One region of the Streptomyces sp. NPDC097981 genome, then DNA from elsewhere that is predicted to be linked to it. Evidence: riboswitches for the same ligand, from Rfam matches in the RefSeq annotation. Region 1 holds a riboswitch; each other region holds the start of a gene.

Region 1 (3,874 bases):
GGTCAGTGCGACCCTGGGCAAGGACTGGATCTTCAGACGCGTCTACTCGTCCATGGACCGGGTCCTGGTGCACTCCGCCAGCTTCGGTTCCAACGCGCAGGCGATGGCGGCCGGGCTGGCGGTGATCTCCGTCATGGAGGACGAGTCGGTCGTCGCGAACGCCCTCGCGATGGGCGACCTGCTGCGCGGACGGCTCGCCGCGCTCGTGGACGAGTACGAGCTGCTCCACGAGGTGCGCGGGCGGGGCCTGATGGTCGGCATCGAGTTCGGGCGGCCGTCCTCGCTGGGGCTGCGCAGCCGGTGGACCATGCTCCAGGCGGCACGCAAGGGGCTCTTCGCGCAGATGGTCGTGGTGCCGCTGCTGCAGAAGCACCGGATCCTGACGCAGGTGTCGGGCGACCATCTGGAGGTCATCAAGCTCATCCCGCCGCTGATCGTGGACGAGCGCGACGTCGACCGGTTCGTCGGCGCCTTCCGCCAGGTCATGGACGAGGCGCACGGCGGCGGCGGGCTGATGTGGGACTTCGGCAGGACGCTGGTGAAACAGGCCGTCGGCGGCGGCTGACGGCCTGCTCGGCTTCCGGCCGGGTCCTCGTCCTCAGTCGAGCAGCCGGTCCCGCAGCCGGTCGAGGGTCTCGGGCGTGAGGCCGAGGCCCTCGGCGAGGTACTGCTCGACCCCGCCCCAGTGCTCGTCGATGGTGTCGAAGGCCGCCGTCAGGTACTCGGCGCGCGCGTCGAAGAGCGGGGCGAGCAGTTCCATCACCTCGGGGGAGCGGGCCTCCGGCGCGCTGCTGCCGCGGTGCACGCGGTAGCGGCGGTGCGGGGCGTTGGACTCCAGGTAGTCCGCCGTGATCGCTTCGCGCTCGACGCCCAGCGCGAGCAGGGTGACGGCGATCGAAAGCCCCGCCCGGTCCTTTCCGGCCGCGCAGTGCATCAGCACCGGAATGCTGTCCTCGGCGAGGGCGTGCACGACCCGGCTGTGCTCGGCCGTGCGGTTCTTGACCATCGAGCGGTACGAGTGGGTCATCCGGGCGGCGGCCTTTCCGTTGCCGAGGAGGCCGCGGAGCTGTTCGAGGTCGCCGTCGCGGACCATCTTCCAGAATTCCTTGCCGTCGGCCGGATCCGACAGCGGGATGTTGACGTTCCGCACGCCGGGGAGCTCGACGTCGAGACCCTCCAGGGCGTGGTCGGCGCCGTTGCGGAAGTCGAAGATGGTGTGCAGGCCGAGCGATGCGAGAAATTCTGTATCGGTATCGGTGGCATGTGCCAGATGTCCGCTACGGAACAGTCGTCCCGTCTTGACCCGTCGCCCGTCGGCGGTCGGCAGGCCACCCACATCACGGAAGTTGCGTACTCCGGCCAGCTGAGGCTCCGGCACGGGGTCCATCCGCGGTGGCTGGGGTATCTGCTGGGTCACGGGAATTCCTCCGCGTCGTGGTGGGATGTCCGGATTGCGCTGCTTGGGGCCAACTTGCCATAACCGGAGGCGAGATCGGGCGCAGCCCCGTGAGGCAGATCATACGGTGACCGTGCGTGCCTGATCGTCAAAGTCGAATGGCCGGGCCGGGGCGGTCGTTGGCGGCGGGGAATGGACGGAGGGTGACCGGAATTCCTTCGGATTCCGCGTCCTGTGAATCCGTCAGGAAATTCACGGCTTGTTCCCTGCGGCCGCGCTGGATTACCTTCGCGATCGATCCGGACGGACCGCCGAATCCTGCCACCGTCCGGAAACCGCACTCGACTATTCACGCGCGCGGCAGGAGCGGGGGAACCAGGTAAGTCGCTGTTCCCGATCTTTGTACCGGGACGGCTCGGGGTGAAGTCGTACGTGTTCCTTTCATGTGCGGCCGGGCATCTCCCGTCCGAACCCGACAGCTCACCTCGCAGGCGACGGAGAGGAATTCGCCATGCCTGCAAAGGGTAAGCACCGCCGTCCCAAGTCCCGTTCCATGGCGCGCGGTTTCGCCGTTGCAGGCACCGGTGGTGCGGCCCTCGCGCTGCCGCTGCTGGGTGCCGCCGGCGCCCACGCGGCCGGAGCCCCGGCCGCAGCACCCGCCGCGGCTCCCGTGCAGGCCCCGCAGGCTCCGACGGAGTTCCGGGCCGCGCCCGCCGCTGCCGCGCAGGCCGCCCCGGCCGTCTACACGGTCGTGCCGGGCGACTACCTCTCCAAGATCGCCCAGGACCGCCACCTCTCGGGCGGCTGGCAGCAGCTGTACGCCGACAACCGCGAGGCCGTGGGCGGTAACCCGTCGCTCATCCACCCCGGGCTGAAGCTGACCCTGGGTGCGCCGGGCGAGGCGGCCCCGGCCGAGGAGTCCGCTCCGGCCCCGGAGAAGAAGTCCCCGGCCCCCCACGGCAAGGGCTCCGCGGATGCCGCGCCGGCCCCCGCCGCCGCACCTGCACCCGCCAAGAAGAGCGGGTCCGCCGCCGGTGCGGTCAGCGCCGCCGGCTTCGTCGCCCCCGTCTCCGGCGGCGGGATCTCCACCCAGTACAAGACCCCCGGCGCCATGTGGTCCAGCGGCTACCACACCGGTGTCGACTTCATCGCGAGCTCCGGCACCACCGTCCGGGCCGTCGGCGCGGGCACCGTGGTCTCCGCCGGCTGGGGCGGCGCGTACGGCAACGAGGTCGTCATCCGGCACGCGGACGGCAAGTACTCCCAGTACGGCCACCTGTCCCAGCTGAACGTCTCGGCCGGCCAGAGCGTGACCGCCGGCCAGACCATCGGCCTCTCCGGCTCCACCGGCAACTCGACCGGCCCGCACCTGCACTTCGAGATCCGCACCGGGCCGTCCTACGGCTCGGACATCGACCCGCTGGCCTACCTCCGCTCCAAGGGAGTGAGCATCTGACGGCCCTCGCCGCCGGAGGGGCAACCTGACACGTGAGGCCGGGACCCGAGGGGGGTTCCGGCCTCACGCCCTGTTATTCCGTACCGACCGGGTGGTATAGATCACGGTCCGTCAACCCCTTCCTACGGTGGCGTAGGTCACGTGCAGGGGTGAAGGATGGGGTCTCGTGGCAGCGACGAAGACGACACTCAAGACCATCGGCTCGTACGCGGCGATCGGGGACAGCTTCACCGAGGGTGTGGGGGACCCGGGGCCCGGGGAGACCTTTCTCGGCTGGGCGGACCGGCTGGCCGTACTCCTGGCCGATCAGCGCGAGGAACATGAATTCCGGTACGCGAACCTGGCCGTGCGGGGGCGCCTCCTCGACCAGATCGTCGCCGAACAGGTCCCCCGGGCCAAGGAGCTCGCACCGGACCTGGTGAGCTTCTGCGCGGGCGGCAACGACATCATCCGGCCCGGCAGCGACCCGGACGACGTGGCGGAGCGGTTCGAGGCGGCCGTCGCCGACCTCACCGGAGCCGTCGGCCAGGTCATGATCACCACGGGCTTCGACACCCGCGGGGTGCCGGTCCTCAAGCACCTCCGGGGCAAGGTGGCCACGTACAGCGCCCATGTGCGCGCGATCGCCGACCGCTACGACTGCCCGGTGCTCGACCTCTGGTCGCTGAAGTCCGTACAGGACCGGCGCGCTTGGGACGACGACCGGCTGCACCTCTCGCCCGAGGGGCACACCCGGGTCGCGCTGCGCGCCGCCCAGGTGCTGGGGCTGGAGGTGCCGGCCGACCCCGACCAGCCGTGGCCGCCGCAACAGCCGCGCGGCTCGGTGGACGTGACCCGGGACAACATCCAGTGGGCGCGGGAGCACCTCGTGCCGTGGATCGGGCGGCGGCTGCGCGGGGAGTCCTCCGGGGACCACGTCGAGGCGAAGCGCCCGGACCTGCTGCCGCTGTAGCCCGGCCGGAGCAGCGGGGAACGGGGAGGGGAGTGCGGGGAGGGGTAACACGGGGAGGGGTAACACGGGG
Region 2 (3,874 bases), on a different contig from region 1:
AGGATCTCCTCGATGCGCAGCAGCTGGTTGTACTTGGCGACGCGGTCCGAGCGGGCCGGGGCGCCGGTCTTGATCTGGCCGCAGTTCACGGCGACGGCGAGGTCGGCGATGGTGACGTCCTCGGTCTCGCCGGAGCGGTGCGACATCATGCACTTGAAGCCGTTGCGCTGGGCCATCTCGACGGCGTCGAGGGTCTCGGTCAGCGAACCGATCTGGTTCACCTTCACGAGCAGGGCGTTCGCGGAGCCCTCCTCGATACCGCGGGCGAGACGCTCGGGGTTGGTGACGAAGAGGTCGTCGCCGACGATCTGGACCTTGGCGCCCAGGCGGTCGGTGATGGTCTTCCAGCCGGCCCAGTCGTCCTCGAACAGCGGGTCCTCGATGGAGACCAGCGGGTACGCCTCGACGAGCTCGGCGTAGTAGTCCGTCATCTCGGCGGCCGAGCGGGACTGGCCCTCGAACTCGTACTTGCCGTCCTTGTAGAACTCGGACGCGGCGACGTCGAGCGCGAGCGCGATGTCCTTGCCCGGGGTGTAGCCGGCCTGCTTGATGGCCTCGATGATGAGGTCGAGCGCGGCGCGGTTGGACTCCAGGTTCGGGGCGAAGCCGCCCTCGTCGCCCAGGCCGGTGGACAGGCCCTTGGTGTGCAGGACCTTCTTGAGGGTGTGGTAGACCTCGGCGCCCCAGCGAAGGGCCTCGGAGAAGGACTCCGCACCGATCGGGGCGATCATGAACTCCTGGATGTCCACGTTGGAGTCGGCGTGCGACCCACCGTTGAGGATGTTCATCATCGGAACGGGCAGCAGGTGCGCGTTCGGGCCGCCGAGGTAGCGGAAGAGCGGGAGGTCCGAGGCCTCGGACGCGGCGTGCGCGACGGCGAGGGACACGCCGAGGATGGCGTTGGCGCCGAGCGAGCCCTTGTTGTCGGTGGCGTCCAGGTCGAACATGGCCTGGTCGATCAGGCGCTGCTCGGTGGCGTCGTAGCCGACGAGCTCCGGGCCGATCTGCTCGATGACCGCGAGGACGGCCTTCTCGACACCCTTGCCCATGTAACGGTTGGGGTCACCGTCACGGAGCTCAATGGCCTCGAAGGCACCGGTGGAGGCGCCGGACGGAACTGCAGCACGGCCGGTGCTGCCATCGTCGAGGCCCACCTCGACCTCGACCGTGGGGTTGCCTCGGGAGTCCAGGATTTCCCGGGCTACGACGACGTCGATGGACGGCACGAGCATCTCCTTCTGGGATGTGACGCTGGGTGTGCGGTGGCATGTCGGGCCGTGGGATGGCCCCGCCGACTAGAGCCTAACCGGATCCGGGCTCTCGGCCCGCCGACCGCCCGCCTCCTGGGACGAAAAAGGGCCCGAATACCTTCTTTCCTGGACATAGGGCTCTCGATCGCCGGCGTTCCGGCCGGGTCGGGCGCGCACAACGCACCACCGCCCGGCGCGTGAGGGGAGACGCGCCGGGCGGTGGGGATGCCGCGTGCTGCACACGCTGCCGCGGTTGTTACCGCAGGATTCAGCTGAGCTTCAGCTTCTGACCCGGGAAGATCAGGTCGGCGTCCGAGACGATGTCCTTGTTGAGCTCGAAGAGCTTCTCCCAGCCGCCCTTGACGCCGTTGACCTCGGCGATGGTGCCCAGGGTGTCGCCGGACTTGACCTCGTACGAGCCGTTGCCGGTCTTCGGGGCCGGGGCCTCGGAGCGCTCGGAGCGGGTGGTCGGGGCGGCCTCGGAGCGCGTGGTCTCCTTCTTCGGCGCCGCCTTCGTCTCGACCTTCTTCGTCTCGGTCTTCTTGGCCTCGGTCTTCGGGGCCTGCTTCGGGGTGTCGGTCGAACCGCCGCCCGAGTACGAGGAGTTGGACAGGCCCTTGCCGCAGACCGGCCAGGCGCCCTTGCCCTGGCCCTTGAGGACCTTCTCGGCGATGGCTATCTGCTGGCCCTTGGAGGCCTGGTTGGCCTGGGAGGCGTACGCCTTGCCGCCGTAGGCGGCCCAGGTGGAGGACGAGAACTGCAGGCCGCCGTAGTAGCCGTTGCCCGTGTTGATGGCCCAGTTGCCGCCGGACTCGCACTGGGCGACGCGGTCCCACTCGGAGGAGGTGGCGGCGGAAGCCGAGCCGGCCGCCATCAGGGGCGCGGCGACGGCGACACCGGCGACACCGGCGAGCGTGACGATGCGGGTGGTCCGCTGGATGGCCGTGGCGCGGCGGTGCTTGCCCTTGCCGGAAAGCAGCATGGAGTTCTCCTCACCGACGCCTACGAGGTGAGCTGTCGGGTTCGGGCGGATGAGTGCCCGGCCGTGCAATGTGGCGCACGACTTAACCCCTAGCCGTTTCCGTGACCATCTCTCAATGGCCGGTCCCGGCGCCTACCTTGGTTCCCCCGCTCCTGCCTTCGGCGCTTGACGCGACGACTGTTCCCCCCGTCCGCCGGCAGGACTCGGCGATGCGGTCGAAGGAGCCCGCGGTGACGGGCGACTCAGAAGGTAGGCAGGTCTCTCCCCGATGTTCAACGAGGAACATCGGGGAGAAACGGCCCCTACTTGCGCTCTTCTTTGGGGCATTTGCGCAGGTGAGGGCGGGGTTTGCGGAAGGCTCCGGGCGGGACACGCCAGTTGACCGGAAGAGACACATGTCTCACTTGCCGATAACGGACATTCAGGTCTTTCTGGGTGTCCGAAGTGTCGCTATTTCTGGCTTAGATCCAGATTCTGGCCGGGCTTGATCAGATCGGCGTCATTGCCGATGACCTGCGCGTTGGCGTGGTAGAGCGCGTTCCAGCCGCCCTTGACCCCCTTGGCGGACGCAATGGTGGCCAGGCTGTCGCCCGCCTGGACGGTGTACGAGGGGTTCGACACCGCGCCGGTCGTGACGGGCACCTCGGTGGCGGGCGTACCACGGTGCTTGCCGTTGCCGGAGGTGTCCGGGATGGCGGCCGGGTCGGTGGAGGCACCCGGGGCCGAGGGGGCACCGGGAGCGCCCCGGGTGACCGGAGCGGTCGGGTCCGCCGGGTTCCCAGGGGTTCCCGGGGTTCCCGGGGTTCCCGGGGTTCCCGGGGTGGTCGGCGCGGTGGGCGTCGTCGGGACCGTGGGGGCGCCGGGGGTCGCGGTCGGGTCGCCGGGGAGCCCCGGGACGGTCGGCGACGTGGACGGAGCGTCCGGGTCGGGCATGACGGGCAGTCCGCTGCTCGGCGCGAGCGGCGCCGGCGGAAGCGTGAAGACCGGGGCCGGAGTCGCGGTCGGGGCGCCGAAGTCCTTCGCCTTCTCGCCGGAGCCGCCCTTCGGGACCGACTTGTCGGGGCGCGAGGGGCTCGGGGCTACGGGTGTGAGCGTGCCGGGCAGGCCCGGGTCCACGGTTGCGGCGGGGGCCTGGCGGGTCAGCCCGGCCGACTCCGAGCACTGCCCCCACGCCTGCGGGCCCTGGGTGCCCAGTACGCGTTCGGCGACGGCGATCTGCTGCGACCGGCTGGCGAGGTCGGGGCGCTCGGCGAAGTCGAGGCCGCCCGACGCGTTCCACTGCTCCTGCGTGAACGACAGTCCGCCGTACGAACCGCTGCCGGCGTTGGCGCTCCAGGAGCCGCCGCTCTCACACTCGGCGACCTTGTCCCACGTGGAGGTGTCGGCCGCACTCGCGTTTGTGGCGGCGAGCAGCGGCAGCGCCAACGCCGAACCGGTGACTCCGGCGGTGACGACTATCGCGGGTACCTGGCGGGGCCGTCTGTGGCGGCCGTTCCCGGAACGCATGAGCTGCACCTTTCGCATAACGACTGGGTAACGGCAGAACCTAGCCGTCTTAGCACGTTCGTCACAACTCCGGTCGGGGGCTGACGTGTGGTCAGGAGGCCTTCAGATGTTTCGGGCTGTGAAGCGGACGGGAAGG
Region 3 (3,874 bases), on a different contig from region 1:
TGGCCCAGCCTGACCAGCCCGCGCAGGACTTTGAGGTGGGCCTCGGTGCGCCGCCGGGCGGCTCGGGCGGCCGCCAGCGGTTCGAGCAGCATCCGCAGCTCCAGGAGATCGGCCGCCTCCTGTTCGGTGGGCTCGGCGACGCAGGCTCCCGCATGCCGCCGGGTGGTGACGAAGCCCTCGGACTCCAGGGTCCGCAGCGCCTCGCGGACCGGGACGCGGGAGACCCCGTACCGGCGGGCCAGCAGCTCCTCGGTCAGTCTGGCGCCCGGCGTGAAGACTCCGGAGACGATGTCGTCGCGGATTGCCGTGGATACCGCGTGCGCAGGAATACGCAAGTCCGGACCTCCGCCTCTTTCCGACTGTCGACCCCATTGTCGCGACCGCGCCGGGATCGTACTGGGACTCTATTGCAACATGCGATATTTTCCGAGCGCGGACGGAAATCGGGGATATTTACAGCCACAACACGAAGGCCCCGGCTCGGGAAGCCGGGGCCTTCGGTGAAGTGCTGCGGGTCAGACGTCGACGCCGTGCTGGCGCAGGTACGCGACCGGGTCGATGTCCGAGCCGTAGGTTGCGGCGGTGCGGGCCTCGAAGTGCAGGTGCGGGCCGCTGGAGTTGCCGGTGGAGCCCGACAGGCCGATCTGCTGGCCCGGGGTGACCTGCTCGCCGACGGAGACGTTCAGCGAGGTCATGTGGCCGTACTGCGTGTACGTGCCGTCGTTGTGCTTGATGACCACGTTGTTGCCGTACGCGCCGCCCCAGCCGGCCTCGACCACGGTTCCGGCGCCCACCGCGTGCACCGAGGTGCCGGAGGCCGCGTGGAAGTCGATGCCGGTGTGGCTGCCGGAGGACCACATGCCGCCGCCCGCGTGCCACTGGGTGCTGATGTAGGACCCGTCGACGGGGGCGACGAAGGTGTTGAGGCGCTTGCGCTCCTCCTCGCGGGCGGCGCGCTCGGCGGCCTCGCGCTCGGCCTTCGCCTTCTCCTCGGCCTTCTGCTTGGCCTCGGCGGCGCGCGCCTTCGCGTCGGCCTCCGCCTTCTCCTTGGCGGCAGCGGCGTCGGCCGCGTTCTGCTGGGCCTCGGCCTGGGCCTCGATCTGGACCGGGAGGTCCTCGGCCGTCACGACCGCGTTCAGGCCGGTGTCCTCCATGGAGGGGGCCTTGTCCGACGCGGCGAACGCCGGGCCTGCGAGGGAGCCGACGACACCCGTGGTGGCGAGGGCGGCGATGCCGGCGTAACCGGCGGTCTTGCGGCTCAGACGACTGGAACCACGGTGCTTACCGGCGGCACGACTGCCAAACGCCATGAAGGGGTCGATCCTTTCCTTCCTTCTCGCCTACCGGGTTAGCTGACGGGTTCGGAGCAGGAAGGTCTCCTACGGGCCCCCTCTGACGAGGCGGTCCGATTCACCCCAGGGACACATGTGGGTCCCCGGCTCCCCAGGCTCGCGCCTGACGGGGACTCGGCGATCGCTGCCCGGTGCCGCGGATGCGGCGCGTACAACTGACGGACAGCACGGCCGACGCTAGGCGGATCATCAGTCAATCGCCAAACAGACGCGCCTTTTTGTTGCGTACGCCACACCACATACAAGCAACCTCTCCACTAAACAGACATAAAGGGCCCCGGCGGACAAGTCACCGGAGCCCCTTGAGATGTCCGTCAGTTGGAGACGACGGTGACCTCGCCGATCCCGAGCGCCCGCACCGGCTCCTCGATCTGCGACGCGTCACCGACCAGGACGGTGACCAGGCGGTCCACCGGGAAGGCGGCCAGGACGGCCGAAGTCGCCTCCACCGTGCCCGTGCGGGCCAGCTGCGCGTACAACTGCGCCTGGTAACCGTCCGGAAGCTCCTGCTCGACCTGGTCGGCGAGCGTGCCGGCGACGGCCGCGGCCGTCTCGAACTTCAGCGGGGCCACGCCCACCAAGTTCTGCACCGCCACATCCCGTTCGGCATCGGTCAGGCCGCCCTCCGCAAGGGTGCGGAGCACCTTCCAGAGGTCGTCGAGCGCCGGGCCGGTGTTGGGGGTGTCCACCGAGCCGCTGATGGCGAGCATCGAGGCGCCCTTGCCGTCGGCCGTGGAGCGCAGCACCTGGCCGAAGGCGCGCACGCCGTACGTGTAGCCCTTCTCCTCGCGCAGCACCTTGTCCAGGCGCGAGGTGAGGGTGCCGCCCAGGCAGTACGTACCGAGCACCTGCGCCGCCCAGACCCGCTCGTGCCGGTCCGGCCCGATCCGGCCGATGAGCAGCTGCGTCTGGACCGCGCCGGGCCGGTCCACGATGACCACGCGGCCGGTGTCGTCGGCGGTCACCGGCGCCACCGGGAGCGCCTCGGCGGCGTTTCCGGTCCAGGTGCCCAGGGTGTCCGCGAGAACGGCGTCCAGGTCGATGCCCGTCAGGTCGCCGACGACCACCGCCGTGGCGGTGGCGGGGCGTACGTGGGCCTCGTAGAAGGCGCGTACGGCCGCGGAGTCGATCCGGGCGACGGTCTCCTCGGTGCCCTGGCGCGGCCGGGACATCCGCAGGGTGGGCGGGAAGAGCTGCTTGGACAGCTCCTTGGCCGCGCGGCGCTGCGGGTTCGCCAGCTCGTGCGGGATCTCGTCGAGCCGGTTGCGCACCAGCCGGTCGACCTCGCTGTCGGCGAAGGCGGGCGCGCGCAGCGCCTCGGCGATCAGGCCCAGCGCCTTGGCCAGCCGGGAGGCCGGAACCTCCAGGGAGACCCGCACGCCCGGGTGGTCGGCGTGCGCGTCGAGCGTGGCACCGCAGCGCTCCATCTCGGCCGCGAACTCCTCGGCCGAGCGCTTGTCGGTGCCCTCGGACAGCGCGCGGGCCATGATGGTCGCCACGCCGTCCAGGCCCTCGGGCTCGGCGTCCAGCGGGGCGGCGAGGTTGACCTCGACCGCGACGACCTGCTGGCCGGGCCGGTGGCAGCGCAGCACGGTCAGGCCGTTGGGCAGGGAGCCGCGCTCCGGGGCCGGGAAGGCCCACGGCTTGGCCTCGCCGGCCTGCGGCTGCGGGTGGAAGGTCATCGTGACGGCTGCGGTGTCGCTCACTGCTCCGCCCCCTCGTTCTCGTCGTTCTCGTCGGCCTCTGCCGGGAGCGGCTCGTACACCAGCGCCGCGCGGTTGTCGGGGCGCAGCCGGGCCGCGGCCACGGCCTGCACCTCCTCGGCGGTGATGTCGAGGACGCGCTGGACGGCGCTGAGCGCCAGCTGCGGGTCGCCGAACAGCACCGCGAAGCGGCACAGTTCGTCGGCGCGGCCGGCCACGGTGCTCAGCCGGTCCAGCCACTCGCGCTCCAGCTGTGCCTGGGCGCGCTCCATCTCCTCGGCCGTCGGGCCCTCGGCGGCGAACCGCGCGAGCTCCTCGTCGACGGCCGCCTCGATGGCGGGCACCTCCACCCCGCTGGAGGTCTTCACGTCCAGCCAGCCGAGCGAGGGCGCCCCGGCGAGCCGCAGCATGCCGAAGCCGGCTGCGACGGCGCTCTGGTCGTGGCGTACCAGGCGGTTGTGCAGCCGGGACGACTCGCCGCCGCCCAGGACGGTCAGCGCCACGTCGGCGGCGTCGCATTCGCGGGTGCCGTCGTGCGGGAGCCGGTAGGCGGCCATCAGCGCGCGCGCCGGGACCTCCTCGACGATCTCCTCGCGCAGCTCCCGGCCCATGATCTCGGGCAGCGTGCCGTCGCGCGGCGGCTGCTTGCCCTCGTGGCCGGGGATGGTGCCGAAGTACTTCTCGACCCAGGCGAGCGTCTGCTCGGGGTCGATGTCGCCGACGACCGACAGCACCGCGTTGTTGGGTGCGTAGTACGTGCGGAAGAAGGCGCGGGCGTCCTCCAGGGAGGCCGCGTCCAGGTCGGCCATGGAGCCGATC

What was found. A riboswitch is a leader RNA that binds a small molecule or an ion and turns the genes downstream of it on or off. The one in region 1 is predicted to bind cyclic di-AMP.
Region 2: it holds a riboswitch for cyclic di-AMP, as region 1 does, so the genes downstream of both, ABTY04_RS37325 (transglycosylase family protein) here and ABTY04_RS00965 (LysM peptidoglycan-binding domain-containing M23 family metallopeptidase) in region 1, are expected to answer to the same signal.
Region 3: it holds a riboswitch for cyclic di-AMP, as region 1 does, so the genes downstream of both, ABTY04_RS17625 (M23 family metallopeptidase) here and ABTY04_RS00965 (LysM peptidoglycan-binding domain-containing M23 family metallopeptidase) in region 1, are expected to answer to the same signal.

The regions. Positions count from the first base shown of each region.
Region 1 covers NZ_JBEORW010000001.1:218,274-222,147, forward strand. Annotated here, with positions in the region: gene ABTY04_RS00955 (aspartate aminotransferase family protein) at 1-565, shown strand, start outside; gene ABTY04_RS00960 (tyrosine-protein phosphatase) at 599-1,417, opposite strand; cyclic di-AMP (ydaO/yuaA leader) riboswitch at 1,729-1,905, shown strand; gene ABTY04_RS00965 (LysM peptidoglycan-binding domain-containing M23 family metallopeptidase) at 1,908-2,852, shown strand; gene ABTY04_RS00970 (SGNH/GDSL hydrolase family protein) at 3,019-3,804, shown strand.
Region 2 covers NZ_JBEORW010000071.1:5,816-9,689, forward strand. Annotated here, with positions in the region: gene eno (phosphopyruvate hydratase) at 1-1,232, opposite strand, end outside; gene ABTY04_RS37325 (transglycosylase family protein) at 1,519-2,232, opposite strand; cyclic di-AMP (ydaO/yuaA leader) riboswitch at 2,235-2,406, opposite strand; gene ABTY04_RS37330 (transglycosylase family protein) at 2,683-3,738, opposite strand; gene ABTY04_RS37335 (cytochrome P450 family protein) at 3,841-3,874, opposite strand, start outside.
Region 3 covers NZ_JBEORW010000016.1:36,572-40,445, forward strand. Annotated here, with positions in the region: gene ABTY04_RS17620 (GntR family transcriptional regulator) at 1-335, opposite strand, end outside; gene ABTY04_RS17625 (M23 family metallopeptidase) at 516-1,310, opposite strand; cyclic di-AMP (ydaO/yuaA leader) riboswitch at 1,324-1,482, opposite strand; gene ABTY04_RS17630 (M16 family metallopeptidase) at 1,667-3,034, opposite strand; gene ABTY04_RS17635 (M16 family metallopeptidase) at 3,055-3,874, opposite strand, start outside.